Regions from separate parts of the Massilia sp. MP_M2 genome, predicted to be linked through region 4. Evidence: predicted binding sites of a transcription regulator. Region 4 holds the regulator's gene; each other region holds the start of a gene.
The links. Region 4 encodes sigma-54, which starts transcription at its own class of promoters, with help from an activator protein. Its sites were predicted from a motif close to TGGCANGNAANCTGCTTT; they were not measured.
Positions count from the first base shown of each region.

Region 1: a site for sigma-54 is predicted at 5,247-5,264, ahead of RCH14_RS13605 (circularly permuted type 2 ATP-grasp protein). Genes of this name have one in related genera too.
Region 2: a site for sigma-54 is predicted at 5,677-5,694, ahead of RCH14_RS07090 (PEP-CTERM sorting domain-containing protein). Genes of this name have one in related genera too.
Region 3: a site for sigma-54 is predicted at 2,819-2,836, ahead of RCH14_RS04580 (PEP-CTERM sorting domain-containing protein). Genes of this name have one in related genera too.

Region 1 covers NZ_JBCHJF010000005.1:242,096-250,145, forward strand. Annotated here, with positions in the region: gene RCH14_RS13595 (circularly permuted type 2 ATP-grasp protein) at 1-1,725, opposite strand, end outside; gene RCH14_RS13600 (transglutaminase family protein) at 1,761-5,096, opposite strand; gene RCH14_RS13605 (circularly permuted type 2 ATP-grasp protein) at 5,287-6,699, shown strand; gene RCH14_RS13610 (alpha-E domain-containing protein) at 6,701-7,765, shown strand; gene RCH14_RS13615 (transglutaminase family protein) at 7,860-8,050, shown strand, end outside.
Region 2 covers NZ_JBCHJF010000002.1:500,204-508,253, forward strand. Annotated here, with positions in the region: gene RCH14_RS07070 (MFS transporter) at 1-30, shown strand, start outside; gene RCH14_RS07075 (PhzF family phenazine biosynthesis isomerase) at 77-910, shown strand; gene RCH14_RS07080 (N-acyl amino acid synthase FeeM domain-containing protein) at 1,090-1,848, shown strand; gene RCH14_RS07085 (EAL domain-containing protein) at 1,983-4,922, shown strand; gene RCH14_RS07090 (PEP-CTERM sorting domain-containing protein) at 5,052-5,645, opposite strand; gene RCH14_RS07095 (DUF4124 domain-containing protein) at 5,811-6,194, opposite strand; gene RCH14_RS07100 (2-hydroxyacid dehydrogenase) at 6,387-7,379, shown strand; gene RCH14_RS07105 (hypothetical protein) at 7,469-7,921, shown strand; gene RCH14_RS07110 (threo-3-hydroxy-L-aspartate ammonia-lyase) at 8,001-8,050, shown strand, end outside.
Region 3 covers NZ_JBCHJF010000001.1:1,011,605-1,019,654, reverse strand. Annotated here, with positions in the region: gene rodA (rod shape-determining protein RodA) at 1-939, shown strand, start outside; gene RCH14_RS04585 (septal ring lytic transglycosylase RlpA family protein) at 958-1,977, shown strand; gene RCH14_RS04580 (PEP-CTERM sorting domain-containing protein) at 2,004-2,777, opposite strand; gene RCH14_RS04575 (SPOR domain-containing protein) at 2,983-3,708, opposite strand; gene RCH14_RS04570 (type III pantothenate kinase) at 3,702-4,439, opposite strand; gene RCH14_RS04565 (biotin--[acetyl-CoA-carboxylase] ligase) at 4,436-5,200, opposite strand; gene RCH14_RS04560 (SDR family oxidoreductase) at 5,197-5,994, opposite strand; gene RCH14_RS04555 (SPOR domain-containing protein) at 6,001-6,675, opposite strand; gene argS (arginine--tRNA ligase) at 6,707-8,050, opposite strand, start outside.
Region 4 covers NZ_JBCHJF010000005.1:86,391-94,440, reverse strand. Annotated here, with positions in the region: gene RCH14_RS12945 (PTS sugar transporter subunit IIA) at 1-447, shown strand, start outside; gene hprK (HPr(Ser) kinase/phosphatase) at 515-1,450, shown strand; gene rapZ (RNase adapter RapZ) at 1,509-2,387, shown strand; gene RCH14_RS12930 (SDR family oxidoreductase) at 2,608-3,372, shown strand; gene RCH14_RS12925 (enoyl-CoA hydratase/isomerase family protein) at 3,570-4,646, opposite strand; gene hpf (ribosome hibernation-promoting factor, HPF/YfiA family) at 4,746-5,102, opposite strand; gene RCH14_RS12915 (RNA polymerase factor sigma-54) at 5,177-6,664, opposite strand; gene lptB (LPS export ABC transporter ATP-binding protein) at 6,679-7,434, opposite strand; gene lptA (lipopolysaccharide transport periplasmic protein LptA) at 7,431-7,979, opposite strand; gene lptC (LPS export ABC transporter periplasmic protein LptC) at 8,025-8,050, opposite strand, start outside.

The DNA.
Region 1 (8,050 bases), 160 kb from region 4:
GAACCAGATGCACAGCGCCTCGACGGTCGGCCATTCGGCGCCGCGCTGGTCGAAGCGCACACTGAACCGGATATTGAGGGCGACCCGCAGCAGTCGGCAGATATTGTCGCTGCGCTCGGCGTGGCGGCCGAACCACAGCAGGTTTTCGGCCACGCGGCTCGACAGATTGCTGTCTTCGCGCACCAGGTCTTCGCCGGTGATGCTGCTTTTTTGCAGGCGATGCGTTTCGACCCGGGCGCGCGCCTGCACCCAGGTGTCCTTGCTGGCGCCGCCCATCTGCATCGTCAGCACGCGCGCATCGGGCCCGGTGGCCACGCGGGTCAGGCCGCCCGGCATCACGACATAGCCATTGGGCGTCGCGCAGGCAAACACGCGCAGGCCGACCGCGCGCGCCTGCAGGCCGGGCGCGCGGCCATCCTTCCACACCGGCGCCTGCGACAGGCGCACCAGTTCCTGGGCGATGTAATGGTTGGGATTGGCGCGCAGATTGGCAATGAACGCCGCGCGCGCCTCGCCGTCGAGATCCTGGCCGAACACGGCCGCCTGGCCCGGCATCGCGCCGCTTGGCTTGATGACCAGGCGATCGAGTCTGGCGATCACGGTTTCCAGCGCGGCCGGTTCGCCGCACCACCAGGTCGCCACCGATGGCATCTTGAGCGGCTCGCCCAGCAGGCGTTTGGACAGCGCCGGCAGGAAGCCGAGCAGGGCGCCCGATTCGAGCAGGCTCGAACCGAGGCTGTTGGCCACCACCACATTGCCGCGCATGGCGGCCTGGGTCAGGCCGGCCACGCCGAGCAGCGAGTTTTGCAGCTCGAGCGGATCGCACGATTCGTCGTCGACCCGGCGCATGATCACGTGCACCCGGTGCAGCCCGGCCAGGGTCTTGATGAAGACCACGCCGTCGCGCACCGTCAGGTCGCCCCCTTCGACCAGCGTCAGGCCCAGGTAGCGCGCCAGATAGGCCTGTTCGTAATAGCTTTCGCTGCGCGGGCCCGGTGTGAGCAGCACGATCAGCGGCATTTCGCCGTCGCGCAGCGGGGCCGGCTTGTCGCCGTGGGCCGCGCACAGCCGGCCCCAGTGCACCAGGCTGTCATGCATGGTGCGAAAGAACGGTGACACCGGCTGCACCTTCAGTTCGCGCAGCAGGTCGGGGAAGGTGGGGGCGATGATGGACCGGTTTTCGAGTGCATAGCCGGCGCCCGACGGCGCCTGCGTGCGGTCGGCCATCACCCACCAGCGGCCATCGGGCGCGCGCGCCAGGTCGACCGCATAGAAATGCAGCGCCACGTCGTCGTGGTGGCGCATGCCGTGGCACGGGCGCAGAAAGCCCGCATGGCCATGGATCAGCGCCGACGGCAGCAAGCCTTCGCGCAGCATCGCCTGCTCGCCATACACGTCGCCCAGGATCTTGTTGAGCAGGGTGGCGCGCTGGATCACGGCCGCTTCGATGCCGCTCCATTCCTCGTGCGGCAGGATCAGGGGCAGCACGTTCAGGTCCCACTGGCGCGGCCTGGTGCCGGCATCGGCCAGCACGTTGTAGCTGACGCCGTTTTCGCGCACCTGGCGTTGCACCATCTCCAGACGCTGGCGCATCATGTCCGGTGCTTCGTGCTCCAGGTTGGCAAGCATCGCACGCCAGTGCGCACGCGGCGCCTTGTCGGCGTCCAGCATTTCATCGAAACCATCCGGCGCGGCCAGATAGGGGGCAAGCAGTTGATTGGGCATTGGCGTGCAGCTTTACGGTTGAAACGAATGCCAGCTTACATCGGCTGCCAGCGCAAATCGAGGGTCATCGGGAAGCTTGGATTCAGGTCTTCCTTGTACACCGTAAACGGCCCCGGCGTGTGCCCATGTGGCCAGAAGCGGGCAAAGCGGCGCGCCTCGGCAGCGTTGGCATTGACCGGTGAACCGGTTTCGCTGCGCCCGCCAGGGTGCACGACGTGGTAGGTGCAGCCGCCGATCGAGCGTCCGCTCCAGGTGTCGACCAGGTCGAACACGAGCGGCGCCTGCACCCGGATGCTCGGATGCAGCGCCGACCACGGGCTCCAGGCACGGAAGCGCACACCAGCCACGTATTCGCCTGGCACGCCGGTCGGATGCAGCGGCAGCATGCGGCCATTGCAGGCCACCACGTGGCGCCCGTCGGTCAGGCCGCGCACCAGCAGCTGCATGCGCTCGACCGACGAATCGACGTAGCGCGCGGTGCCGCCGGCGCTGACTTCTTCGCCCAGCACGTTCCACGGCTCGATCGCCTGGCGCAGTTCCATCTCGACGCCTTCGTAGACGACGGTGCCAAAGCGCGGGAAGCGGAATTCGATGAACGGCTCGAACCAGTGATCCTCGAACGCATAGCCGGCCGCGCGCAGGTCCTTGGCCACGTCGCGGATATCCTGCGCGACGAAGTGCGGCAGCATCCAGCGGTCGTGCAGCGCCGTGCCCCAGTGCACCAGCTTGGCCTGCAGCGGCTGGCGCCAGAAGCGCGCAACCAGGGCGCGCAGCAGCAGCATTTGCAGCAAGCTCATGCGCTCATGCGGCGGCATTTCAAAGGCGCGGAATTCCACCAGCCCCAGGCGGCCGGTCGGGCCGTCCGGCGAGTACAGCTTGTCGATCGAGAACTCCGAACGGTGCGTATTGCCCGTCAGGTCGACCAGCATATTGCGCAGCAGGCGGTCGACCATCCACGGCTTGTCGCCGGGGTGCATGGTTGGCAGTACCTTGTCCATTTGCTGGAACGCGATCGCCAGCTCGTACAGATTGTCGTCGCGCGCTTCGTCCACGCGCGGTGCCTGACTGGTCGGACCGATGAAGGTGCCCGAGAACAGGTACGACAGGGCAGGGTGGATCTGCCAGTACGTGATCAGGCTTTTCAGCAGATCGGGCCGGCGCAGCATCGGGCTGTCTTCGACCGTGGCGCCGCCCAGTGTCGCATGGTTGCCACCGCCCGTGCCGGTGTGGCGGCCGTCAAGCATGAATTTCTCGGTGCCCAGGCGGGTCAGGCGCGCTTCCTGGTACAGCGTGGTCATATTGTGGACCAGCTCATTCCAGCTCGCGGCCGGATGAATGTTGACCTCGATGACGCCCGGGTCGGGCGTGACGCTGAGCAGCTTGATGCGCGGATCGCGCGGCGGCGCGTAACCTTCGATGCGCAGCTTCATCTTCAGCTTGGCCGCCGTGTTCTCGACCGCCGTGACGAGCGCCAGGTAATCCTCGATGCGCTTTTGCGGCGGCATGAAGATGTACAGGCGCCCTGCGCGCACTTCGAGGCACAGCGCGGTGTGGATCACTTCGCGCGCTTCCGGGTCGGCCGCCACGCCCGCCGCCTTGTGCGGCGATTTACCGGCGGCCACGCTCAAGACGGGCCGCTTGTCTTTTTTACCGACCGGCAGCGGGCCGCGCGGCGCGAACGGGTCGACATCGAAATCGGGATCGCGCTCTTCGGGCAGCACCCATGGCAGCGTGGACAGCGGCAGGCGCAGGCCGATGGGCGAATCGCCCTCGATCAGGTACAGGTTTTCGCGCTTGAGCGGCCACGGCGACGTGCGCCAGCTGGTGCCGAGCATGACTGACGGATCGTGCTCGCGCGCCTTGAGCGGCAGCACGTAGCCGGCCACCTGGCCCAGGCCCCGTTCGAGCAGGCGCGCCAGACGGCGGCGCTCTTCCGGTGCTTTCAGGTCGGCATCGAGCGGATCGAGATTGCGCGGCAGCGCCTGCTCACGCTGGGCTTGCAGCAGCACGTCTTCGTACGCGGGGATGGCGCTGCCGGCCGGCAGGCCGAGCGATTTGACCAGCTCGGCAGCGAAGCGGCCGGCATCCTCGCTGCCGTAGCCGTCGTCAATGTGCTCGTCCGAGAACAGCGACGCATCGAACCACATCGGCTGGCCGTCGACGCGCCAGAAGATGTTCAGCGCCCAGCGCGGCAACGGCTCGCCCGGATACCACTTGCCCTGGCCGTAATGGAGCATGCCGCCCGGTGCGAAATGGTTCTTCAGGCGGTGCATCAGGTTGCCCGCCAGCTCGCGCTTCTTGTCGCCATGCGCCAGCGTGTTCCATTCGGCGCCGTCCATGTCGTCGATGGACACAAAGGTGGGCTCGCCGCCCTGCGTCAGGCGCACGTCCTGGTTGACCAGGTCGGCATCGACCTGCTGGCCAAGGCGGTTGATCTTGTCCCAGTCGAGTTCCGCGTACGGCTTGGTCACGCGCGGGTCTTCATGGATGCGCGTGATCGTCATTTCGTGAACGAACGTGACTTCGGCCTTGTCGGTAAAGCCGGTCACCGGTGCGGCCGACGACGGCATCGCCGTGCACGCCAGCGGAATGTGGCCTTCGCTGGCCAGCATGCCCGAGGTGGGGTCGAGGCCAATCCAGCCGGCGCCCGGCACATACACCTCGGTCCAGGCGTGCAGGTCGGTGAAGTCGACAGTCGTGCCGCTCGGGCCGTCCAGCGCTTCCTGGTCGGCCGTGAGCTGGATCAGGTAACCGGACACGAAACGCGCCGCCAGCCCCATCTCGCGCAGGATCTGCACCAGCAGCCAGCCGGTATCGCGGCATGAGCCGGAGCGCTTCTGCAAGGTGTCTTCCGGCTCCTGCACGCCCGGCTCCATCCGCAGCAGGTAGGCGATGTCGCGCTGCAGGCGCTGGTTGATGGCCACCAGAAAGTCGTTCGTGCCCATCGGCTGGGCCAGCAGCTCGCGCCGCGCGCCGGCGACCCACTCGGTCAGCAGCGGGCCAGGCTCTTGCGATTTGGTGTACGGGCTCAGTTCCGATTGCAGCAGGTCCGGGTAGGCGAACGGGAACGTCTCGGCATACTTTTCGACGAAGAAGTCGAACGGGTTAATCACCGTCATGTCCGCAACGAGGTCGACCGTGAACTCGAGCACGTCGGTTTGTTCGGGGAACACGAAACGGCCGATGTAATTTCCGTACGGGTCTTGCTGCCAGTTGATGAAATGCTCTTTTGGCAGGACGGTCAACGAGTACGACAGGATTGGCGTACGCGCATGTGGCGCCGGACGCAGGCGCACTTCATGCGGTGACAGATTGACCAGGCGGTCGTAACGGTAGCTGGTCTTGTGATGAAGCGCAACGCGGATAGCCATGCGGTAGTGCCTTTCAATGAGGGCGCGATTGATGCCGGCGCACTGAATTTGGTCGTATTGGTTTGCACACAACTAAGTAAGCGCAAGATAGACGCATTTAAGCATGATTCATACCTGCGTTCGTTTGACTTGCGAGTCGGACGGGGTGGCTGGCACGTTTCTTGTTAGTATTCTGGCACAGGAGGCAATGATGTCGAACTTTTACGATGAAATGTATTCCAATGGAGCAACTGCGCGGCCTCATTACCAGGCATTCGCAGATTGGCTCGCCCAGCAACCCCCGCATCTGATCGATCAGAAGCGTGCTGAAGCCGAGCTGAACTTCCAACGCGTGGGGATCACGTTCGCTGTCTACGGCGACAACGCCGGCAAGGAACGGTTGATCCCATTCGACATCATTCCGCGCGTGATCAACGCCGCCGAGTGGGCCAAGCTGCAGGCTGGCCTGGTGCAGCGCGTGACCGCGCTGAACCGCTTCCTGCACGACGTGTACCACGACCAGAACATCCTGAAGGCGGGCATCATTCCGGCCGAACAGATCCTGAATAACGCGCAATATCGGCCAGCCATGCAAGGCGTCAATGTGCCGCTGGATATCTACGCCCACATTGCCGGCGTCGACATCGTGCGCGCCGGCGAGGGCGAGTTCTACGTACTGGAAGACAATCTGCGCGTGCCGTCGGGCGTGTCGTACATGCTGGAAAACCGCAAGATGATGATGCGGCTGTTCCCGGCGCTGTTTGCGAGCAACCGCGTGGCGCCGGTCGACCATTATCCCGACCTGCTGCTGGACAATCTGCGCACCGTGGCGCCGCATGGCGGTGACGACCCGACCGTGGTCGTGCTCACGCCCGGCATGCACAATTCGGCCTACTTCGAGCACGCGTTTTTGGCCCAGCAAATGGGCGTGGCGCTGGTGCAGGGGCAAGACCTGTATGTCAGCAACGACACCGTCTACATGCGCACGACGCGCGGCCCGAAGCAGGTCGACGTCATCTATCGCCGCATCGACGACGATTATCTCGATCCGCGCGCGTTCCGTCCCGAATCGACGCTGGGCGTGCCGGGTCTGCTCGACGCCGTGCGCGCCGGCCGCGTTGGCCTGGCCAATGCCATCGGCACCGGGGTGGCCGACGACAAGTCGATCTACCCGTTCGTACCGGACATGATCGAGTTCTATCTCGGCGAAAAGCCGATCCTGAACAACGTGCCGACCTACCAGTGCCGGAAACAAGAACACCTCCAGTACACGCTGGCGAATTTGCCGCAACTGGTGGTCAAGGAAGTACATGGCGCCGGCGGCTACGGGATGCTCGTCGGACCGGCCTCGACGACGGCCGAGATCGAAGACTTCCGCCGCCGCCTGCTGGCCAATCCGGACGGCTACATCGCGCAGCCGACGCTGGCGCTGTCGGCGTGCCCCACCTATGTCGAAGCGGGCATCGCGCCACGGCATATCGACCTGCGTCCGTTCGTGTTGTCTGGCAAGACCGTGTCGATGGTGCCGGGCGGGCTGACCCGCGTGGCGTTGCAAGAAGGGTCTCTGGTGGTCAATTCGTCGCAGGGCGGCGGCACCAAGGACACCTGGATACTGGAGAACTAGCATGTTGAGCCGCACCGCAGATCATTTGTTCTGGATGGCCCGCTACACCGAGCGGGCCGAAAACACGGCGCGCATGCTCGACGTGCGCGTCCAGTATTCGCTGATGCCGCAATCGGTCCAGGCCGAGCAGCAGGGCTGGCGCACGATGCTGAGCGTGTCCGAACTCGAAGCCCAGTTCGACGCCAAGTACGACGCGCTGACGCAAAAGAACGTACTCGACTTCATGGTGCGCGACCCCGACAATCCGTCGTCGATCGCCAGTTGCCTGCGCGCCGCGCGCGAGAATGCCCGCGCCGTGCGCGGCACCCTGACCACTGAAGTCTGGGAAACAGAGAACACCACCTGGCTCGTGCTGCAAAAGCACCTGAGCGAGCGCATGTTCGAACGCGATCCCGGCCAGTTCCTGGAATGGGTCAAGTACCGCTCGCACCTGTCGCGCGGCGTCACGCTGGGCACGATGTTCCAGGATGAAGCGTTCAACTTCATCCGCCTGGGTACCTTTTTGGAACGGGCCGACAACACGGCGCGGATCCTCGACGTGAAGTTCAAGTTCCTGGCGTCCGACACGATCCAGGAAGGCGCGCAGGGCGAATACTATTACCTGGCGGCGCTGCTGCGTTCGGTGTCCGCGTTCGAGACGTATCGCAAGGTGTATCGCCACGCGATCACGCCGACGCGCGTAGCCGAACTCTTGATCCTGCAAGGCAAGATGCCGCGCTCGCTGGTAGCGTGCATGGCCGCCGTCGTCGCCGTGCTGCAAGACGTGCGCAACGAGCTGTCGCACGACACCGAGCGGCTGGCGGAAAAACTGCATGCGTCGCTCAAGTCGGCCGAGATCAACGAGATTCTCGACGAAGGCCTGCACGAATTCCTGACCAAGTTCCTGGCCTGTATTGGCGAGCTGGGCAACGGTATCGGGCGCGACTTCCTGCTGCCGGTGGCGCCGGAGTTGCCGGAGGTGGTGCCAGTGCTGGCACCGACCCAGTCGCAAACCTCGTCGCAAACCTCGTCGCAGACGCAGACCCAGTCGCAAACACAGTCGCAAACACAGTCGCAGACGCGTTGACCAACTCGCGCACCAAAAGGTGGCGCGGCGCACCGTCATGGCTAGAGTGCGTCATGACGGTGCACATACTTTAACGAAGGAAGGCTGGCCTGCAATGTGGCTGCGAACCGGTTGCAAGCTCAGTTTTAGCGTCGATTACCCCACGCCGTTCATCCTGATGCTGCGTCCCCGCAGCGGTGCGCAGCAATGGGTGGCGCGCGAATCCTATACGCTCACCCCGAACGTGCAGGTCCTTGAATACACGGATGCCTACGGCAACCTGTGCCAGCGCCTGACGGCGCCGCC
Region 2 (8,050 bases), on a different contig from region 4:
CTGCTGCCGCGCATCGACGCCCGGCGCTAGCGGCCTGCCGCTATCATGGGTGTTTCCAACGACTGAGGAATCACCCATGCTCCAGGAGATCGAACGTATCGCCGCCTTTGACGACCACGGCCAGGGCGGCAATCCGGCCGGGGTCTGGATCGGCGCTGCCTTGCCGCCGGCTGCGACGATGGCGGCCATCGCGCGCGACGTCGGCTTTTCCGAAACGGCGTTTGCCGCGCCCGAAGGCGAAGGCTGGCGCGTGCGGTATTTTTCGCCCGCCTCCGAAGTGCCGTTCTGTGGCCATGCGACGATCGCCCTTGGCGCCGCCCTGGCGCGCAGATATGGCGCTGGTCGCTTTGCGCTGACCCTGAACGCCGCCGCGATTACCGTCGAGGGCAGGCAGGATGGCGCGCGGCTGCAGGCGGCGCTGCAATCCCCACCCACCCAGAGCCGGCCGGCGCCCGCCGCGCTGGTCGATGCAGCGCTTGCGCTGTTTGGCTACGGGCGCGCCGACCTCGATCCGCGCATGCCGCCCGCATGCATCCACGCCGGCGCCGATCACCTGTTGCTGGCACTGTCCAGCCGCGCCGCGCTGGCACGGATGGATTACGTGCTGGCCGCTGGCCGGGCACTGATGCAGGCGCACGGCCTCGTGACGATCGTGCTGGCCTGGGCCGAACACGATCAGCTGTTTCATACGCGCAACGCTTTTGCGTCGGGCGGCGTGCTGGAAGATCCTGCCACGGGCGCTGCCACGGCGGCGCTGGCCGGCTATCTGCGCGATCTCGGCTGGTCCCACGGTGGCCGGATCGAGGTGGTGCAGGGCGAAGACATGGGCATGCGCTCGCTCATCACGGCCGACTTTGGCAATGACATCGGTGGTCCGGTCCGGGTCTCGGGCAGCGCGCGGATGCTGTGACAGCGACGGCCATCATGCTGGACGCATGGCGCCTGCAGGGTGGCCATTTAACCTGGTTCCTCGCTCATTGAAACTGAAGGTGAAAAGTAGGCCTGCTCAGCAATTAGATTGTGCATATGGCGATTGATAATTGAATCCAGTCAATTTCTGTTTCATTCAATCAACCCAGGAGCCTCGCCATGGAGCAGTTTTCCGCCGCCGTCAACAACCCAGCCACGCTGTCGCGACCACGTCCGGTGCGTCCCCCGGTCGCCGGCAGTGTGACTGAACGATTGCCGTTCACGATCCGCCGGGTGGAGACCGAGGCCGACCTGCAGAAGGCCGTGCGGATTCGCCACGCCGCCTATGCGCGCCACGTGCCCGATTTCGCGCGGACCCTTGCGCAGCCTGAAGCGGCTGACTACGACGCCGACACCATCGTGCTGCTGGCCGAGTCCAAGCTCGATGGCACGGCGATCGGCAGTACCCGCATCCGCACCAACCTGCACCGGCCGCTGGGTGTCGAAGAATCGGTCGTGCTGCCCGACTGGCTGCAGGGCAAGCGGCTGGTCGAGGCAACCCGGCTGGCGGTCGATGAAGGGCGGGTGGGGCGTATGGTAAAGATTGCCCTGGTCAAGGCGTGTTTCATGTATTGCCAGGATAACGCCATCGACTTCTCGGTGGCGACGGGCCGCCCGCCCGTTGACCGGCAGTACGAGCAAATGCTGTTCGTCGATGTGTTCCCGGAAGATGGCCTGGTGCCGCTGCGCCATGTCGGCAATATCCCGCACCGTGTGATGGCGTTCGAGATCGCCACCTTCCAGCAGCGCTGGACCGAGGCGCGTCATCCGATGCTCGATTTCTTCTTCAACACGCTGCATCCGGACATCGACATCGGCCCTGTCGTACTGCCATCGGTACCGGACTGGTCGGAGCTGGAAGAGCTGGCCGTTGCCTGAGCTCTGCTGCACGGCGCGACATCGACGCTTGTTCAACTACGAAGGGCATGACGGCACTACGCTAAAGCTGTATCCTTGCGCTTTAAGAGCCGTCGTTGTCCGCACGGTGGTCACGCGCATTACCAAGGCCGCTCATGCCCAAGCTTTCCCATCAGTTCGGTGCGTCGTTGCCAGCCACGTTACAAGCGGCGGTCGAACTGATCCTCAAGATGTTTTCGTACTACCTCATCCCGATCGGGATCGGGGTGGTTTCGTTGATCGCGCTCGTTTTCTGGCACGACGAATACCGCACGAGCGGCGACGTGCCGCTGACGATGCACGTGCTGCCCGATCCGGCCGGCACGTTCAATCCGGCCAGCGCACTCGGGCCGACGCGCGAGCGCCCGCTGACCAATACCCATGACACGCATCTGTCCGAAGCACCGGTCTGGTTCGTCGTCGAACCGATGCCGCGCCCGGGTGCACAGGTGCTCGAGTTCCCGTCGCGCCATGCGCTCGATATCGCCTGCTGGAATGCCGCCTCGTTGGCGCCGCTGGGCACCGCCAGCCGCAGTCAAAGCAGTAGCCTGCTGAGCGCCGACAAGGCCGGCTTTGCGCTGAACGTCGCGCAGTTGCCGCGCCAGTTGCTGTGCCGTGGCACGTTCGCGGGCCCGGCGCGCCTGACGGTCGTGCAGTGGCCGGTCGAGCAGTACGCGCTGTCGGTCAAGCAGTACCACCGCAAGTCGGGCCTGCTCGACGGCGGCATGATCGTGCTGGCCCTGTTTATCCTGATCACAGCCCTGATCAACCGGCAGCCGGTGTACGTCATGTTTGCCGGCTGGCTGATCCTGAACCTGCGCGTGGGCGCGCTGTCGGCCGGCTGGGACATCCAGTGGCTCGGCCAGGCGGTGCCGTCGGAGTGGTTGCTGCGCAGCCGCGCCCTCACGTTCACGATGTACGGCATCGCGACGCTGACGCTGTACCAGGCGCTGCTCAAGGACCACCTGGCCGAGATGCGCTACGTGGTACCGATGCGCGTCATGCAGTGGCTCTGCATGCCGATGCTGGCCGCCGCCATCCTGGTCCCGTATGGCATGTACCTGCCGCTGATGTGGGGCATCCTTGCGTGCTGCTTCTCCCTGATGACCATTGGCCTGTTCAAGATCATCGTCGAATCGCGCACGCGGGTCGCGGCCTGGTTCGCGGCCTCGTTCGCCGTCACCTTCATGGCCTCGCTGGCCGAAGTCGCGTCGGCCGCGTTCGGCATGCGCGAGCTGCTTGGCGTGATCAACAGCGTCACCGCCGCGCTCGCCTCGAGCCTGCTGGCGGCGCTGGCCGTGGCCGAGCAGATGCGCATGGAAACCGAGAAGCGCCAGGAAGCGCAGGAAGAACTCGAGCATGCCTACCTGGCAATGCCGGTAGGCCTGTTTACGCTCGATATCTATGGCCACTTCCTGAGCGTGAATCCGGCGCTGCAAAAGATGCTGGGCATGACCGGCTTCACGGCGGGCCGTACTGCGTGGCGCCAGTTCTTCACTGAAGCGAGCTGGTCTGCCCTGCACGAGCAGGTCCATGCGAAAGTCGAAGCCGAAATGGAACTGACGAGCCGCGACGGCGGCCAGCGCTTCCAGGTCAGCGCCACGCTGGCCCGATCCCGCATCGAGGGCGTGCTGCAGGACACCACCGAAAAACACAAGGCCACCGAGCAGCTGCGCTTCATGGCCAACAACGATCCATTGACCAAGGTCTTCAACCGGCGCGGCATCGAACGCGAGTTCAGCAATGCCAGTGCGAGCCTGGCCGCCGGTCGGCCAATGGCGCTGGCGTACGTCGATCTCGATCGCTTCAAGCTGATCAACGACCTGTTCGGACATGGCGCCGGCGACGAGGTGCTCAAGCAGGTCTGCGAACGGATGGGCGCGATGCTGGCCGGCGGCCAGCAGCTGGGTCGCGTGGGCGGCGACGAATTCGTGATCGTGATGCCCGAGACCGCCATTGCGCTGGCCTCGATCATCATGCGCGGCATTGTCGACCGGCTCGGCAGTACGCCATACCGCGTGGGGGACAAGGCCTTCCATGTGCGCGCGTCGGTCGGCCTGATCGAGGTGGTGCCGGGCATGCCGATGAAAGACGCGATCTCCACCGCCGACCGCGCCTGCCGCGAAGCCAAGACCGGCGTGGGTGACGGCATGGTCGTGTACGAGCGTGGCGCCGATGCATTCCGCCAGCGCGCCGCCGAACTCGACATGGTCGAGCGCCTGTCGGGGCCTGGAGCGACCGACGGCCTGCTGCTGGAAATGCAGCCGATCATGTCGCTGCGCGCGCCGCTGGAATCGCTCAATTTCGAAGTGCTGCTGCGCATGCGCGAGCCCGATGGCCGTGTCGTGCCGGCCGGCGCCGTGATTGTCGCCGCCGAAAAAAGCGGGCGCGCGAGCATGATCGATCGCTGGGTGCTCACGAGCACGCTGGCCTGGATCGCCGAGCACAACGACGAGCTGGTCAATACCCGTTTCGTCTGCATGAACCTGTCGGGCGCATCGCTCAACGATGAGCGCTTCGTGCAGGACACGTTCGACATTCTCGGCCGCTACGTGCACGTGGCCAGCCGCCTGTGCCTGGAAATCACCGAAAGCGTGGCCTTGCACGACCTGGACAACACGCGCCGCTTCATCGACCAGGTGCGTAGTTTTGGCGTGAAGGTGGCGCTGGACGACTTCGGCGCCGGCTACACATCGTTCTCGTACCTGAAAGAGTTACCGGCAGACGTGCTCAAGATCGATGGCAACTTCATCGTCAATATCAATGCGCATCCTGCCAACGTGGCGATCGTCGAGGCCATCGTCAGCCTGGCGGTGAACCTGGGCATGAAGACGATCGCGGAATGGGCCGAGGATGCCGCAACGGTCCAGACGCTGCAGGAAATCGGTGTGGATTATGTGCAAGGGTTTGTCGTGGCGCGCTCGATGCCGCCCGAACGCTTGCTGGAAGGGCGCTCCAGCGCCAGCTTCATCCAGGACGCCGCCTTGCTGGCGCTGCTGAGCGAGTGGGACAAGCCGCCAACGTCGCACTTGGCCAGCGTGACGCGCTTGCATTAGTCGGCAACCTGCACGGCGAACAGACAGCGCCACGGTGTGCCAGCCGCTCATCCAATAAAAATGCCGTTCAGTTTTCACTGAACGGCATGGCCTACTGGTGGGCGACTGGCTGTGTTGATGCAGTGTCGCTCAGGCTACAGTCTTGACGGCATGGCGGCGGCGGCGGGCCGTATAGCCCATCAGCGCCAGGCCAGCACCCATCAGCAGGCCACTTGCTGGTTCCGGCACTTCACCGCCAGGCGGGACATCAATGGCATTGGTATTGAATGTGATGGTGCCGAAATTCCAGACGCCATCTGGCGAAATCCCCGCATCATCGAAGTCTTCGTAAAATTCGAGGCGCAGGATGCCATCGGCATCCACGCTGAAGCTCAAGCCCTCGGCCGCCAGATCCACCACGTCCGTGAATGTTTGCGTGCCGGCCTCGTCAAGGCCAAGACCCGGGTTGAGAAGGACGCCATCCGTAAAAGCGTTGTTGGTGAACGCGAAGCCCATTTCAGACAACCAGCTGGGGGCGAATGCGGTGACGTTGAAGTTGTAGCTGATACTGGTGATGGTCGCGTTGGCGCCAACATTGATTTCATAGACATCGTTCCCTTCGCTACCGAGCTCACCAATACTCTGTGCGCCGGCAACGTCAAACGTGAAGGGCGTGGCAAAGGCAGAGGTGCAGGCAAGAAGTGACAGGCCGGCCAACAGTTGTTTGAGTGAGCGCAGTGACAAGATAACCTCCGATAAGTGTGTGCTTATCAGACATGCAAGTAACGTGCCAATCAACAAGAACTTAATATGTTATTGATTTAGCTGCCTATTTTGACCAAGCTCAAGTCAAATAATAATTCAGTGTAAATTGTATCGACAGTTTCTTGTTGAAGCGGTAGGCCAGGCTCAATCAAGGCCCGCCAACGCTGGCGTCGAACGCACGTCGCTCAGCACGAACTGGGCACGTGCTGCCTTGAGGGTAGCGATGTCACTGGCCAAGGGCCTGGCCGCGACACGCGGGATCGGCACATGGATTCGCCGCGATGCACGCGGGGGTGGCAGTACGCTGGCGTCAGCCACCAACGGATGGGCATGTACACGCGTGACGCCATCGTTGGCGGGTTCGCTGGACATGCGCACGGTGGTGGCGCCGGTCTCGCAAGGGCGATCGGTCAGGGTCACGCGGCCTGCCCCGTCGAGACACTTGACGATGCTGGTCTCGGAAAATGCGACTGGTGCAGCCATCGTGGTGACGGCCAGGAGGCACAGTTGGCAGATATGACGCTTCATGATCGACTCCCCGGTTCAGATATAAATTCAACAATTGAATTGTCTTATTTGCATCATTGCGCTTCTGTGCGCCATTTCACATTTACTTGTAGGCCTGCGCGCCGTTCATTTGCCAGCGTACGACGGTAAGTCTGTGCTTATGGCGGGCAAGGGCGTATAACGGCTTGACCATCACCCAGCCAGGAGAATCGTTTGAAAACAGCCGTATTCAGTGCACGTCGCTATGACAAGACCATGCTGGCGCAGGCCAACGATGGCGTGGGCCATGCGCTGCTGTTCATCGAAGAGCGCCTCAGTGTCCAGACGGCGAGCCAGGCTGCCGGGTATGTGGCAGTCTGCGTGTTCGTCAACGACACCGTCGACGCTGCGGTTCTGGAGATCCTCGCGCGGCAGGGCACGCGCCTTGTGGCCACGCGTTCGACCGGCTACAACCACGTCGACACGGCCGCTGCGCGCCGGCTCGGCATCGAGGTCGTGCGCGTTACCGATTATTCGCCGAATTCCGTGGCCGAGTTCGCCGTTGGCCTGTTGCTGGCCGTGAACCGAAAGATCGCGCGCGCCAGCGTGCGCACGCGTGAAGGCAACTTCGACCTCGACGGGCTGATGGGCTTTGATTTGCACGGCAAGACGGTCGGCGTGATCGGCACCGGCAAGATCGGGCTGATCTTCGCCCGTATCATGGCCGGATTCGGGTGCACGCTGGTGGCCCACGACCTGTATCCGACGCCGGCATTCGAAGCGCTCGGTGGACGTTACACCAGCGTGGACGAGCTGCTCGCCTGCAGCGACGTCGTCTCGCTCCATTGCCCGTTGCTGGAATCGACGCACCACATCGTCGATGCCGCGGCACTGGGGCGCGTCAAGCGTGGCTGCGTGCTGATCAACACCAGTCGCGGTGGGCTGGTCGATACCGACGCCGTGGTCCAGGCGCTCAAGACCGGCCAGCTGGGCGGGCTGGCCATCGACGTCTACGAACAGGAAGCGAGCCTGTTCTTCCAGGACCTGTCGTCGACGATCATTCTGGACGACGTGATCCAGCGCCTGGTGTCGTTCCCGAACGTGATCGTCACCGGCCATCAGGCCTTTTTCACGGTCGAAGCGATCGGCCAGATCATGCGCACCACCATCGACAGCATCAGCGCGTTCGAGCGCGGCGAAGCGCTGGTCAACCGCATTCCCGGCTGATGCCGCGTGCATGAATCGCCCCGCTTGCTGGACAGGTTACCCAGCCTGCGTTACGGTGCCAGGGTCAAGCCAGCCACAGGGGGGAGCACATGCACATCGAAACGGTCCGCTTCGAGCGGGTATTCGACGTCCAGTCGGGGATGTTCAGTTTTGAAGCGGGCGGCAAACGCGAGTTTGCCGTGGCATTCGATCACGAGAGCGTGCCCAATGCAGGATCAACCTTTGCCGTTGCGCTGAGCGAACCAGGTAACTGGCAGAAGGTACTCGGCTGGCGCGATCTGTCCAGCCCCACTGTCGGACTCAGATACAGCGCCTGGTTCATGGCAATCGATCTGCTGCTGGATACGTACTTCATCGGCATCGTAGTTCTCGCCGCAGCCCTGCTGTTCGGCGGCCCTTGGGCGGCTCTGGTGGCGTTCATTGCGATGGCGCTGGGTGCGGTCGCCCTTGTCGTCGCCAGCGCCGTGCGCAACCGCCAGATCGAGCGGGCGCTGCTTTCCGTCTCGCCGCTTCAGTCGGGCACGGTGAACGTGCCGGTTTGACGAGCCTGTTGGCGCTCGCTAGACTGTCGGGTCTTCCGAATGGCTTCCCGCTACCCCCGCCCCTGAAAGGACCGCCCGCATGACCATGCTCCAGCTTCCCACGTATGACGACGTCGTCCAGGCCGCCGA
Region 3 (8,050 bases), on a different contig from region 4:
TCGTTTGCCGTGATGTGGATTGCCGCGAACATCGCTCCCCAGATGCTGATGCGCCTGGCCGTGCCGATCTATACCATCGGTGTGGCGCTGCTGCTGGCGGTGGCCATGTTTGGCCTGATCAAGAAGGGCGCGCGGCGCTGGCTGCACATCGGCGTGATCGATATCCAGCCGTCCGAGATCATGAAGATCGGCTTGCCCCTGATGCTGGCCTGGTATTTCCAGACGCGGGCCCAGGTCGCGGGCTGGAAGAATTACCTGGTCGCCGCGGCGCTCCTGATGATCCCGGTGGCGTTCATCATGAAGCAGCCCGACCTTGGCACGGCGCTGCTGGTGGCGTCATCGGGGTTGTATGTGATCTTCCTGGCCGGCCTGTCGTGGAAGGCCATCGCCGCCGTGTCGGTGTTGGGACTGGCCGGCCTGCCGGTGGGCTGGTCGATGATGCACGACTACCAGCGCGAGCGGGTGATGACGCTGATCGATCCGACCTCCGACCCGCTGGGGAAGGGCTTTCACATCATCCAGTCGATCATCGCGATCGGCTCCGGGGGCGTGAGCGGCAAGGGCTATATGAAGGGCACGCAGGGGTACCTGGAATTCGTGCCCGAGCGGACCACCGACTTCGTGTTCTCCGTGTACTCGGAAGAATTCGGCCTGATCGGCAACCTGTTCCTGCTGTTCGTGTACCTGCTCCTGATCGGGCGCGGCCTGATGATCGCGGCCAATGCGGCCAACACCTTCGGGCGCCTGCTGGCCGGGTCGATCTCGATGATTTTCTTTACCTATGCCTTTGTCAACATGGGCATGGTGGCGGGCATCCTGCCCGTGGTCGGCGTGCCGTTGCCCTTCATGAGCTATGGCGGCACGGCCTTTATCACACTCGGCCTTGGCGCCGGCATATTGATGAGTATTCAAAGACACCGTAAACTGGTGAAGACTTAACTAGCAGGAGGACTGCCGATGGGCGCTCGCAACAACATCCCGGCGGTCGTGGCGGTGGCCTTTCTTGTCACGGCATGCAGCAGTACCGGTGAACACAAACGCTTGTCGCCATTCCCATGGCCGAACAAGCCGACCGCCAAGCATGGCGCGGCGCCCAAGCTGCCGGCCGCCAATTCGGGACGGGGCGGCTACTACAAGGACGACGGCCCGGGTGAGAATCCGCCCGACGGCCTGCTCGAGACGCCCGATGCGGTCGTCGTGGCCGAACCGTACAACAAGTTCACCAGCCGCCCCTACACGGTGCTGGGCAAGACCTACACGCCGCTGGGCAACGATGAACGGTTGACCCAGCGCGGCATCAGCACCTGGTATGGCAAGAAGTTCCATGGCCAGCGCACGGCGTCCGGTGAGCTCTACGACATGTACAAGATGACCGGCGCGCACCCGACGCTGCCGATTCCATCGTATGTGCGCGTGACCAGCATGGACAGCGGCCAGTCGGTCGTCGTGCGCATCAACGATCGCGGTCCGTTCCACTCCACGCGCATCATCGATGTGTCTTATACCGCAGCGCTGAAACTGGGCCTGCTCGGCAAGGGCAGCCACGAGGTGGAGATCGAGCGCCTGTTTCCGGGCGACCCGATCGTCGCACCGGCGCAGATTGCCGCCGCGCGGCGCGCAGCGACGTCACAGGCACAATCGGCGCCGCCCGAGATTGCCGCGCTGATGCTCGAAGACCGGGTGCAGTCCGACAGCGGCGCCGTCGTACGTCTGGTGGAGCCGGCGGTGCCGGCCGCGCGCGCCACCACGGGCGAGTACTACATCCAGCTTGGCGCCTATGGCCGCACCGGTACCGCCGAAGCGATCAGCGACCAGATCGCGCGTGCTGGCGTTGACGTGGGCACGCTCGAAGTGGTGAAGGTGGGGGCATTCAATCGCCTGTACGGCGGGCCGTATCCGACGCGGGCCGAGGCAATCGAGGCGATGAACGCGCTGCCGGCTTCGTTGGGACTCAAGCCGATCGTCGTGCGGCGCTGAGGCCGCGCCGCCCATTCTGACCTGTCTTATACCGCCGCGCGCTTGCTGCGGCGACGCACTGCGCCCAGCCCGGCCAGACCGGCGAGCGCCAGCAGGATGCTCGATGGCTCCGGCACTTCGGCAGCCGTCACGACCTTCGTGTAGTCCAGCAGCAGCTGCGAATTGGTCAGCACCAGGTCGCCCGCGACTTTCAGGTTCAGCGTCAACTGGTCGCTGCGCAGCAGTTCGTCGATGATCGACCCGTTCGAGATGATGCCGCTGATGGTGAAGGCGCCGGTGCTGTCACGGGTGATGGTCGTGGTCTGGGTCGAGCTCTTCGTGTAGAAATGGTAGCAGGCGTAGTAGCAAGACCAGCCTTCGTACGTGGCCATCAGCGGGCTCGAGCTGGTGGTGCTCGATTCGCTCCACGTCGTGCTGCCGGTGCCGAGGGCAACGCCACCGATCGACAGGGCAGCGCTTTCCTGCTGGCCGGTGCGCTGCACCGTCTCATAATTGGTCTGGTACTGCGCATAACTGATCGACGTGTGCGGCATCCAGCCCGTCATGGTGCTGTTGGTCAAGACTGGCGCCGACGTCGTGAAGGTATCCGATGCATCGTCACGGAACGAGAACGAGTACGACATGCTGTTGACCGTGTAGTCGGCCGGCAGGAACGATTTGCCACTGAACACGGCGCTGTAGTTGTTGTTCGCCAGGTCGCTCGAGGCAAATGCACCGGTCATGGCGATCGGTGTAGCCAGTGCTGCAGCGGAGATGGTGCACAGTGCGGTCAACAGAGCGGTGGTGATCAGTTTTTTCATGGCAAACCCTTGTTTTGAATTTAAGAAACGATAATTTGTATATAGCAATACCTGTGCCACCAAAGCAACTGGTTGATTATAAACAAGTTTATTTCCTTGAGAGAATCAAGTGTAAAGAAATTCGACACTCTTTGGCGTGCGCGCAACACGTACGGACGAAAAAAAGCGCACCCGCAGGTGCGCCTTTGTTGATAGGCAAACAAGATCAGCTGCAGCGGGTGACTTCGGCGCCGTTGTAGTTCTCGGCAATGCCCGTCAGGCGATCGTGCTCGCCAGCCTCGATCTGGCGGTACTGATAACCGGCGCGCGTCAACTGCGGGCCGCGCGGCAGGATGCGCACACCGCGCACGCCCTGGCGCTGCAGGTCGGCCACCAGCTTTTGCGCCGCACCGTCCGACTTGAAAACGCCCAGCGAAATCGCGTAGCGTAGTGGCGACGTGTCGTTCTGCATGATGAAGAAGTTGGTCACGCCGCGTTCCTTCAACTCGGCGACGCGGCGCTGAGCGCCTTCGCGGCCCCCGTTCGGTGGCAGGTAGACCAGGCGGCTCGTCACTTCCTGGAACGGTATCTCGATGCGCGACTGGCGCGGCGCCAGGCCAAGCCGTGCGACACGTGCCTCGAAGCGGCGCGCGTCGGCCGTGCTGAACGGACCGGCCTGCACGCAGGCGACCAGATTCGGGGTCACCGGCGTTGGCGCAGGCAGGGGCGCAGGTAGGGAAACGGGCGCCTCGGCTTGCGGCGCCGCTACCACGCTCGCCGCAGCCTGCCTGGCCTGCGCTGGCGTGAGCTGCTGCATGCGCTCCGGCGCGAGCTGGTTTTTCAGGCGCGCCGGCTCGTGCGCCACATCGCCCGGCTGGCCGAGCAGACCCTGACCATACGCAAGCAATACCCCATTGGCGCCCAGGAGCGCCCAGAACACGAATTTCAGCACCGCATATCTCCCGTCGAGCCGGTGGCTGCTGCATGCAGGCCGACCAGTACGATGTTATCGACCACTTGGTGCGCGACCTTGAGGGCCGGCGCGATATGGGCAGCAGCGCCGCCCGAGACAATGCAGACGGCGCCGCCCAGGCCTGCCACCGCGCGCTCGATCGCGCCGGCCTGGGCCGAGAGCAGGCCGGACAGGATCGCGTCATGCGTGTTGTCGCCGAACAGCGGCGGCAGCGCGCCGGCATCGACCTGCGGCAGTTGGGCCGTGTTGCGCGCCAGGCTCGAGCCCATCAGGGCCAGGCCGGGCAGGATCATGCCGCCGATGAAGCGGCCGTCGGCGCGTAGCGCGTCGATTGTGGTCGCGGTGCCGCAGGTGGCCACGATCAGGTCGTGGCCGGGCGCCAGTGCGCGCGCGCCGATGGCGGCGGCAAAGCGGTCGCACCCGAGTCGCGCGGGTTCGCGATAGCCGTTGGTGACGCCTGCGCGCTGTGGCGTGGACGCGAACCACTCGACCTGCGCGCCGGCCGGCAGCAGCGCGGCGATGCGCGCGGCCAGTGCAGGTCCCGCGACATTCGACACCAGCACGCGCGTGGCGCCCGCCCAGTCGGGCTGCAACCCATCCAGCCCCGCATGCGCCACCGCACCACTCGCCAACCAGATGCCAGGCGCCGCGCTGTTCTTTGCCAGCGCCCACTTGACGCGGGTATTGCCGGCATCGATCAGCAGCATCATGCTTTCACCCGCAGCGAGACGTCGCCGGCCATCACGGTGATGCGCCCCTCGGGGGTATCGAGCAGCAAGCGCCCGCTGTCGTCGACACCGGCCGCGCGGCCTTCGTGCCGCACGACACCCCCGTCGAGCAGGACGACGGTCTCGCCCTGCCATGCATGGCGCAGGTTCCAGCGCGCGCTGAAGGCGGCAAACCCACGCGCGGCAAACTCGCGCAGGCAGTCGGCCAGGCCGTCGAGCAGCGCCGCCATCAACGCGTCACGGTCCATGCGCGCCAGCCATGGCATGCCGGCTGCGCTGCGGCCCAGCTGCGCTTCCATTGTGTCCGGCATCAAGAGATTCAGGCCGATGCCGATCACGGTCCAGGTCCCGCCGCCAGGTGCGGACTGGGTTTCGATCAGGATACCCGCCAGTTTGTCGCCATCCTTGAGCACATCGTTCGGCCACTTCAGGTGCACCTGCTGGCCCAGCGCGCCGAGCGTGTCGGCCAGCGCCACGCCGACCGCCAGCGGCAGGCCAAGCAGCGCCTGCGGCCCGCCGTCAAAGCGCCAGGCCAGCGAAAACGTCAGCGAGCCTTCGGGCGACGACAGCCAGCTGCGGCCGGCCCGCCCGCGACCTGCGCTTTGATGTTCGGCCACCAGCAGCAGCGGAGCGGCAAGTGTGCTGGCGCGCGCGAGCAGGTCGGCATTGGTCGACCCGGTCTGCGCGACGACTTCGATGGCGACTTTGGTGCGCGACAGGGCGGCGATGGCGGCGGCGTTCATGGGTGCTCCCGGCGCGGCTTGGTCGGCGCGCGCGCAAAGAGACGGTCGAACAGGGCATTGGGCATCAGGCGCAGCAGCTTGGCGACGACGCCCATCTGCCACGGCAGCACGCGGAAACTGTCGCCGCGCGCGATTGCAGCAACAGCCTGCGTGGCGAAGCGTTCGGGGGGCATCAGGAAGGGCATGGGAAAGCGGTTGGCACGGGTCATGGGGGTATCGATGTAGCCGGGCGCGATGGTCACGACGCGAATGTTCGAAGGCCGCAATTCCACCCGCAGCGCCTCGCAATAGCTGTGCAGCGCGGCCTTGCTGGCGCAGTAGGCGCCGGCGCCGCGCATGCCGCGAATCCCGGCCACGCTGCCGATGCCGACCAGGCGGCACGGGGTCGACTGGGTCTTCATGGCGGCGATGAACGGCGCGAACGTCGCCACCGTGGCATTGACATTGGTGGCGAAGACAGCGTCGAACACGGCCAGATCATTGGTCAAATCGTCGGCCTGTCCGGTCAGCGTGCCTTGCGAGATGCCGGCGCAGGCGACGACGATATCGGCGCCGCCGTTGACGGCGATAAAGTCGTGCGCGGCAGCCGTGAGGGCCGCGCGATCGAGCACGTCGACCGCATACACCTGGTGGCACGAGGGGGCAGGGAGCGATTGGCGCAGTTGGTCGAGTGCTTCGCCACGCCGGCCCAGCAAGCCAAGCGTGGCGCCGCGCGCGGCATACGCGCGCGCCAGCGCGGCGCCGATGCCGCTCGAGGCGCCGGTGATGAAGACGCGCTGACCCGGCAGCGACATGCCGGATCAGCGCTGGTTGCGCACGATGGCGACGTCGATGCCGCTGTCGAGCAGCTTGGCGCGCGCGCGGTTGACGGCTTCGACCTGCGTGAACGGGCCAACGCGCACCCGGTGCAGCACGCCGCTGTCGGTGCTGCGGTCGGTGATCGCGGCCTCGAAGCCCAGCAGGGCCAGTTTGGCGCGGGTGTTTTCGGCGTCCGACATTTCGCGGAACGCGCCCGCTTGCAGGTAATAGATGTAGCCGTCAGCGACGGCAGCTGTCGCCGGCGCTGCCGCGACGGTGTTGACGGGCGCCGCTGTTGGCGCAGGGGCCGGGGCGCGGCGCGGTTCCTGCATGCCGGCGATTGCGGCGCCCAGTGGATCGGTGTCCGCTGGCGCTGCAGCAGGCGCCGCAGGCGCGGGCGCCGGTGCCCCAGCCGGTGCACCTGGCGCCGGCTGGGGCGTCTCGCGCACCGGTGTGCGGGTGCCGTACAGCGGCTTGTTCGGATCGTTGGCCTGGCTCGGCTCGAGGTCGGCCGGCCGTCCCATTTTGTTGGAGCGATCGGTGAAGGGCGAGGCGCCCTTGGTGATCACGAGTGCGACCGCCACTGCGATGCCCAGCCCGATGATCAGGCCGATAATGATGCCGGTCAGGGTGCTGCCGCGCTGGCGGAGGGGCGAGAAGGATCGAATGGCGGTCATGACGCTTTCTGGTTGGGCGTTGGATGCAGTTTTACATTTTGTCCGGCGCCGACACGCCGATCAGCGCGAGGCCGTTGCGCAGCACCTGGCGCGTGGCCGCGGCCAGCGCGAGGCGGGCCAGCTTGAGCGGCTCGTCGTCGTCCAGCAGCCACTTGTGCGCGAAGTAGTAGCTGTGCAGGTCGCCGGCCAGTTCGCGCAGGTAGAACGCCACCTGGTGCGGGCCCAGTTCGCCCAAGGCGCGCTCGAGCACTTCAGGGTACGACGCCAGCTTGGCCAGCAGTTCGAATTCCTTCGGCGAGGTGAGCGGCGACAGGTCGACGCCGGCGAGCGAGGCGACATCGCCGCCCCAGTTGGCCAGGGCCGAGCAGATGCGCGCGTGGGCATACTGGACGTAGTACACCGGGTTCTCGTCGCTTGTTTCGAGCGCGACGTTCACATCGAACACGAACTCGGTGTCGGCCTTGCGCGAGATGAGGAAGAAGCGCACCGCGTCGCGGCCACGCGTGACGTCGCCCGCGCCCGACCAGTCGATCAGGTCGCGCACAGTGACGTACGAGCCGGCGCGTTTGGAAATCTTGACCTCTTCGCCATCCTTCATCACGGTGACCATCTTGTGCAGCACGTAGTCGGGATAGCCTTGCGGGATCCCGATGTCCACGGCCTGCAGGCCGGCGCGCACGCGCGCGATCGTGCCATGGTGGTCACTGCCCTGGATATTGATCGCCTGGTCGAAGCCGCGGCGGAATTTCTGGATGTGGTACGCCACGTCCGGCACGAAGTACGTATAGGTGCCGTCGGACTTGCGCATCACGCGGTCCTTGTCGTCGCCGTAGTCGGTGGTCTTGAGCCACAGCGCGCCGCCTTCTTCATACGTTTTGCCCGAGTCGACCAGCGTCTTGACGGCGGTATCGACCTTGCCGTCGGCGTATAGCGACGATTCGAGGTAGTAGTTGTCGAACTTGACGCCAAATGCCTGCAGATCCTGGTCCTGCTCGTTGCGCAGGTAAGTCACGGCAAAGCGGCGGATCGATTCGAGGTCGTTCACGTCGCCGCTGGCGGTGGCCGGCTCGCCATCGCTGGCCGAGACGGTCTTTTTGGCCAGGAAGTCGGCGGCGATTTCGGCGATGTAGTCGCCGTTGTAGGCCGATTCGGGCCAGTCGGCTTCGCCCGGCTTGACGCCGCGCGCACGCGCCTGCACCGAGTTGGCCAGCGTGGCAATCTGCACGCCGGCATCGTTGTAATAGAACTCGCGCGTGACGTCATGGCCCTGCGACAGGAACAGCGACGCCATCGCATCGCCCAGCGCGGCCTGGCGGCCATGGCCGACATGCAGTGGGCCGGTCGGGTTGGCCGAGACGAATTCGATGATCACGTG
Region 4 (8,050 bases):
GTCCAGCTCGACATCGAAGTGTCGAGCAAAAAGCGCGCTTTCGAGCAAGCCGGCCTGATCTTCGAGAACAATTGCGGTATTGCCCGTTCGATTGTGTCCGACAACCTGTTCGCACGCGAGCGTCTCGGCTCCACCGGCCTCGGCCACGGCGTGGCCGTTCCGCACGGCCGCATCAAGGGCAGCAAGAGTCTGAAGGCGCCACTGGCCGCGTTCGTGCGCCTGAAGGAACCGATTCCGTTCGAGTCGCCCGACGGCCAGCCGGTCAGCCTGCTGTTCTTCCTGCTGATCCCTGACCATGTCACGCAGCAGCACCTCGAGATCCTGTCGGAAATCGCCGAGCTGTTCTCGGACGAAGCGATCCGCACTGCGCTGGCGACCGATGCCGACCCGAAGGCCGTCCACGAGCGCATTATCAACTGGCAACCCAGCCTGCAAGCTCTGGGTTAAACTTCACGTCACTGCTACCGCGCGGCAATAATGTCGCGCGCCATTTTTTGTGACGAAGACGATGCCCATGCTGCAGTCCCCGCTGACCATTCAACGGCTGTACGACGATAACCGCGACAGCCTGCAGCTCGGCTGGTTCGCGGGCTTTCCCGGCGGCGAACGCCAGATCGCCGGCGACGCCGCGTCGGCCGCCGACCAGGTCGGCCACCTGAACCTGATTCACCCAGGCCGCATCCAGGTCTTCGGGCACCAGGAACTCAATTACTACCACCGCCTCAAAGCCAATTCGCGCACCCACGTGATTGGCGAACTGATCGGCGGCGGCCCGCCGGCGCTGATCATCGCGCAAGGGCTGGAAACGCCGCCCGACATCCTGGCGATCTGCGACGAGCAGAACATCCCGCTGTTTTCCACGCCGCTGCCGGCCGCGCAGGTGATCGACTTCCTGCGCGTGTACCTGTCCAAGAAGCTGGCCCAGCGCGTGATCATGCATGGCGTGTTCATGGACGTGCTGGGCGTGGGCGTGCTGATCACCGGCGAGTCGGGCCTGGGCAAGAGCGAACTGGGGCTGGAACTGATTTCGCGTTCGCACGGCCTGGTGGCCGACGATGCGGTGGAATTCTCGCGTATCGCACCGAACATGATCGAGGGCCGCTGCCCGCCGCTGCTGCAAAACCTGCTCGAGGTGCGTGGCCTGGGCCTGCTGGACATCAAGGCGATCTTCGGCGAAACGGCGGTGCGTCGCAAGATGCGTCTGAAGCTCATCGTCCACCTGGTCAAGCGCGGCGCGCAGGACGAAGAAGTCGAGCGCCTGCCCTTTCACTTCCCGACCGAAGACGTGCTGGGTCTGCCGATCCGCAAGGTCGTCATCCCGGTGGCGGCCGGCCGCAACATCGCCGTGCTGCTCGAGGCGGCCGTGCGCAACACGATCCTGCAACTGCGCGGCATCGACACGTTGCAGGAATTCATGGAGCGCCAGCGCCAGGCCATGAGCGCCGACTGACCCGTCGCCAGCGGCCCTGGGGTGTACGGCCTTGCGGCGCTTGCGGTATCATCGCCCCATGCACATCGTCCTCATCACCGGAATTTCCGGCTCGGGTAAATCCGTGGCCCTGAATGTCCTGGAAGACGCCGGTTACTACTGCGTCGACAACCTGCCGCCAGCCCTGCTGACGGCCCTCGTCAATACCGTCAGCGAAAGCGGCGGCGGCAAGATCGCCGTCGCGGTCGATGCGCGCAGCGCCGAATCGCTGGCCGAACTGCCCGTGAGCGTGCGGCGCCTGCGCGAGGACGGCCACTCGGTCAAGGTCATGTTCCTGACCTCGAGCACCCATTCGCTCGTGGCGCGCTTTTCCGAAACACGCCGCAGCCACCCGCTGTCGCACCAACTGCGCCCGGGCGAAAACCCGGCCTCGCGCCTAACGCTGATCGAATGCATCGCTGAAGAACGCGAGCGCCTGTCGTCGATCGAGAACCTGGGCCACGTGATCGACACGTCCGAGCTCTCGTCGAACAAGCTGCGCGGCTGGATCAAGGAACTCGCCGAGATCGACCACGCACCGCTGACGCTGTTCTTTGAATCGTTCGCCTTCAAGGTGGGCGTGCCGCTCGACGCCGACTTCGTGTTCGACGTGCGCGCAATCCCGAATCCTTATTACGACCTGGCGCTGCGCCCGCTCAACGGCAAGGATACGCCCGTGATCGCCTTCCTCGACGCGCAACCGAGCGCGATCGAGATGCTGTCCGACATCCAGAACTTCGTCGCCAAGTGGCTGCCGTCGTTCAAGACCGACAACCGCAGCTACCTGACGGTGGCGGTCGGCTGCACGGGTGGACAGCATCGCTCCGTGTACATGGCCGAACACCTTGGCGCGCATTTCGGCGCGACCGAGCGCGTGATTGTCAGGCATCGCGAGCAGCCGAAGCATCCGGCGGCCTAGTTCAACGTCAGAACGAGGCATCGGTGTATCTGCGCTGCCTCGATCTGTTGCTTTCTCCCTCTGTGGGCGTGGCAGATGACTTTTTGAAGTCGATGCGCGGCGAGGTGTCTTCGGCACCAGCGGCCGCATCATCAAATTATTTGAAAGCAATAAACGAATAGATCATCACCCGTTAGCTGGTTAGGCTGTGAATCTCCTCCACACTTTTACAGGAGTCACAATGCTTCAGTTATCAGGGAAAGTAGCCATCGTCACTGGCGCAAGTTCAGGCATTGGCTACGAAACGGCTAAATTGTTCGCAAGCGAAGGTGCGAAGCTTATTGTCAGCGCTCGCCGCCACGGCGAACTTGCCAAACTGGTCGCGGACATCGAGCGCCATGGTGGTGAGGCAGTTGCCATTGCCGGAGACATCAGGGAGGAGAACCTTGCGCGCGCACTGGTTGACATGGCAGAAAGCCGCTTTGGCGGACTCGACATCGCTTTCAACAACGCTGGTACGACGGGGGACGCAGCCCCGGTAGCCGATATACCAACTGATGCCTGGCAAGCTACGCTCGATACAAATTTGACGGGCTCTTTTCATGGTGCGAAGTACCAACTGCCCGCAATGGTAAAACGCGGCGGAGGCTCGATCATTTTCACGTCGACATTCGTCGGCAGCACCGTCGGTTTTCCCGGAATGGGTGCATACGCCGCCAGTAAAGCCGGGCTGATCGGTCTAATGCAGGTCATCGCCGTCGAATATGGCAGGTACGGCATCCGCGCCAACGCGCTACTCCCAGGAGGGACCGATACACCGATGGGCCGAGCGAGCGCCAATACCCCTGAGGCGCTGGCTTTTGTGGAAGGCTTGCACGCCCTCAAACGCATCGCGCGGCCAGAGGAGATCGCCCGCTCGGCACTCTATCTCGCGTCTGATTCCTCCAGCTTCAGCACTGGATCAAGTCTTTTGGTGGACGGTGGCGTGTCAATCAACCGCACATGACAGGAGAAACGCCAGTGCCACCCCGAGCCTGTCCTGGTAACGGTCGCACTGCGACATCTCGCTCATGACGAATTGAGACGCTAGGAATCCTTTCCTGGTCCTCGATACGCATCGGGGTTCCTCATCGGTTCATGAAGCCACGATGGTTGCACCGGCTGCACGAAAAGTCACGCGCAAACGGATATGCATGAAGAGGCTTATGCGAGATGGCGCAGCGGGTGCGCATGCACCGGCCACACCGGCGCAAAGAAGCGCGCCACCATCGCGTCGGTCACGAGATCCAGCGACGGCGGATTCCATTGCGGCGCATTGTCCTTGTCGATCACGAGCGCACGCACGCCTTCGAGTACCTCGCCATGCTCGAAATTGCGGCGCACGAGCGAGCGCTCCAGGCGCAGGCAGTCGGCGACATCGAGCGACGCGCCGCGCAGCAGCAGCTCGCGCGTCACGCACATCATCAACGGCGAGCGCAGGCGCATCGCGCGCAACGCCTTCTGCGCGAATGGTGTGTCGTCACCCTCGAGCGACGCCATGATCGCCGCCACCGAGTCTGCGCCGAAGTGCGCATCGATGCACGCGCGGTTGGCCTGCAATTCGCTCTCGCCGGCATGCTGGCTGGCGAGAGCGCGGATCGCCGCCTGCAGATCCGCGCCCGGCGTCGCCTCGATCAGCGCCTGCAAGGCCGCCAAATCAGCGCCAGGTACGAACACGTCGGCCAGGCCTACGTACAGCGCATCGGCCGCGCCGATCGTCAAGCCGGTCAAGCCCAGGAACATCCCCAACTGCCCCGGCGCATGCGACAGAAAATGGCTGCCGCCGACATCGGGGAACAGGCCGATATTCACCTCGGGCATTGCCATCTTCGTGCGCTCGGTCACGATGCGCAGGGCGCAATCGGGCCCGCCCTGCGCGATGCCCATGCCGCCGCCCATGACCACGCCGTCCATCAGTGCGATATACGGTTTTGGATAAAAATGGATCAGGTGATTCAGTGCGTATTCTTCGGTGAAAAAATCTTCGAGCAGTGCGCTGCCATCTTGCGGCGAGGCGTTGCCGACCTCGTGGAAGAAGCGGATATCACCGCCCGCGCACAGTGCTTTTTCGCTGCTGCTGGTGATCACCACCGCATCGACGGCGGCGTCAAGCTGCCAGTCGAGCAGGATCGCGGTCAGCGCGCGCACCATGTCCAGCGACAGCGAATTGAGCGCCTTTGGCCGGTCGAGGGTGATGATGCCGGTGCGGTTGGCAATGCGGGTCAGGACGTGTTCGGACATGGCGTGATCCATCGGGAGGAAACACGTATTTTACCGGCAGCGGGATGCAAAAAGGGCGTCTCTGAAAGACGCCCCTGGCGATGGTGACCTGCGCTTGAATCAGGCGGCAGCGACGTCTGCTTCGTCGACGTCCAGGCGTTTGATCGCTGTGCGGTTATGGTCTTTCAGCATCTGCTTGTGCTTCAGGATTTGTCGATCCAGTTTATCCATCAACATGTCGATCGCGGCATACAGGTCTTGCGCGACGCTCGCCACGTGCAGGGTCTTGCCCGACACCTGGACATTGATTTCAGCTTTTTGCCTTTTTTCTTTTTCGGTGAGGTTATCGACGGCCAGGAAGACGTGGGTATCTATGACTTGATCGAAATGGCGAATAATGCGTTCCAGCTTATTCTGAACGTATTCACGGATGGCAGGGGTTACTTCGAGATGGTGACCACTGATGGTGAGGTTCATACACACTCCTTTGAAGATGTCACGTCGCTTGCACCATACAGGAGCTGAAGGCACAGGCTGTATGAGCGGCGTTGTTACAAGGCTTTGCGGAGACTGACGGGGGGGATCTTGAGCGCTTCACGGTATTTTGCGACCGTCCTGCGCGCAATGACCATGCCTTGTTCCCCGAGCATTTCCGCGATCTTGCTGTCGGATAATGGATTCTTAGGGTCTTCTGCTCCTGTCAATTGTGCGATGAGCGCACGGATTGCCGTTGAGGATGCTTCGCCTCCCGCCTCGGTGGCAACGTGGCTACCGAAGAAATACTTCAACTCGAACATGCCGTGCGGGGTCAGCATGTATTTCTGCGTTGTGACACGAGAAATCGTGCTCTCGTGCAGACCTAGTGTATCAGCTATCTCGCGCAAAACAAGGGGCCGCATGGCAACCGCGCCGTGGCTGAAAAAGTTGCGCTGGCGCTCGACAATGGCCTCGGCCACACGCAGGATCGTGTCAAAACGCTGGCGCATATTCTTGATGAGCCACTTCGCCTCTTGCATCTGCGCGCCCATCTGGCTCTCGCTGCGGCCCTGCTTGAGCATCGTGGCGTACAGGCTGTTGACGCGCAGGCGCGGCATCACGTCCGGGTTCAGCGTGACCGCCCAGCCATTCTTGGCGCGCCGCACCATCACGTCCGGCACCACGTAATCTGACACGTTCGACGCGAACGCGGCGCCCGGGTGCGGGTTGCACTGGCGGACCACGGCCTGCACTTCGCGCAGATCTTCATCATCGCAATCGAGTGCTTTTTTCAGCTTGCTGTATTCGCGCTGCGCGAACCAGGTCAGGTACCCTTCGACGATCTTCAGGGCCATGCGGCGCGTGACCATCGGCACGCCCGGCATGCGCCGGATCTGCAGCGCCAGGCATTCGGATGCGCTGCGCGCGCCCACGCCCACCGGGTCCATGCTCTGCACCATCGCCAGCGCGCAGCGCAGTTCGTCCAGGTCGACCTCGAGTTCTTCCGGCAGGCGTGCGTGGATCTCGTCGAGCGGCTCGTCCAGATAGCCGTTGTCGTCCAGCGCGTCGATCACCAGTTCGGCCAGCGCGCGGTCGCGGGTTGAGAGCAGCGTTTCGCGCACCTGTTCCATCAGGTGTTCGCGTAGCGTGATCGCGCATGCCTCCAGCTGCGGGCGGCCGTCTTCGTCGTCGCTGCTGCTACTACTGCCGGACGACGCGCCGCTGCCTTCGTTCCAGTCGGTGTCGGGCCGGTCGCCATCGACCGCGCCGCCTTCGGCGCCCTCGCCCTCGGCCGGTGCGCTGCCCTCGCCTTCGGCCTGCTGGCCCGGCGCCGGCGGCGCCTCGCCCGGCGCCGGCGCATTGTTGATGGCGCCATCGCCCAGCAAGCGCACCGAATGATCGAGCGGATCGTCGAGCCGTTCGAGCAGCGGGTTATCGCCCAGTATCTGCTCGATCTCCTGATGCAGTTCGAGCGTCGACAGCTGCAGCAAGCGGATCGATTGCTGCAGCTGTGGCGTGAGCGCCAGGTGCTGCGAGGTGCGGAGCTGAAGGGACTGTTTCATTGATTGACCATGGCTTACATGCGGAAATGTTCACCAAGGTACACGCGGCGCACCGACTCGTCGGCGATGATATCGTCGGGACGGCCGGATGCGAGCACCGCCCCCTGATTGATGATGTAGGCGCGGTCGCAGATGCCGAGCGTCTCGCGCACATTGTGGTCGGTGATCAGGACCCCGATCTTGCGCTCCTTGAGGAAGCGCACGATGCGCTGGATCTCGATCACGGCGATCGGGTCGACGCCGGCGAACGGCTCGTCAAGCAGCACGAAGCGCGGGTTGGTCGCCAGTGCGCGCGCGATCTCCACGCGGCGTCGCTCGCCGCCCGACAGCGACAGCGCCGGGTTCTCGCGCAGCTTCTCGATCTGCAGGTCGGCCAGCAGGCTGTCGAGGCGGTCGTTGATCTCGGTTTTGGTCAGCGACTTGCCGTTGACCTTTTGCAGTTCGAGCACGGCGCGGATGTTTTCTTCCACCGTCAGCTTGCGAAACACCGAGGCTTCTTGCGGCAGGTACGACAGGCCCAGCACCGCGCGGCGATGGATCGGCAGGCTGGTGATGTCGGTGCCGTTGATGCTGATCGAGCCGGCATCCGACGGCACCAGGCCGACGATCATGTAGAACGAGGTGGTCTTGCCGGCGCCGTTCGGGCCCAGCAAACCCACCACCTCGCCGCATTCGACATCGAGCGACACGTCGCGCACGACCAGGCGCTTGCCATAGCTTTTCTGCAGGCCCTTGACGACCAGCGTGCTGCGATCGTTCAGCTCCGTCATTGCGTGCCTCCGGCCGGCGCACGCTTGGGCGCCAGGATTAGCGTGCCGCGCCCGCCGCCAACCTTGCTCTCGCCGCTGACGTCATTGCGCACGGCGACGACTTCCTTGCGGTTGTCGTACGAGATGAAGGGGCCGGTCATCTGGTTGGTCATCCGGTCGTTTTCGAGTTCCTTGACGACGGCGTTCGAGTACAGGCGCACCAGCTCCGAACGTTCGTCGTATTCGATGCGTTCGGCCTGGCCCTCGACCCACAGATTCGGGCCGCCGTCGCGCTTCTGGCGGAACGTAGCGGGCTTGCCGTTGGCCGCAGTGAGCGTCACGCTCATATAGCCTTCGGGCGTCTCCCTGACCACGGCGCGTTCGGCCTTGACCAGCAGCGTACCGCGGGTGAGGATCACGTTGCCGGTGAAGGTGCGAACGCCCGCGACGCCATCGAGGTCGCCGTTATCGTATTCAAGCGCCGCCTGCTTGAGCGAGTCGGCCTTTTCGGCCATGGCGGTCAAGGAAAGGAGTGAAAAGAAAGCGGCAGCAAAGAGTTTTTTCATGATGGTGCTGGTCCTGGGTTAGTACGCGCGCATGGCTGGTGGCCTTCAGCGCTGGCGTGGCGGATAGACGA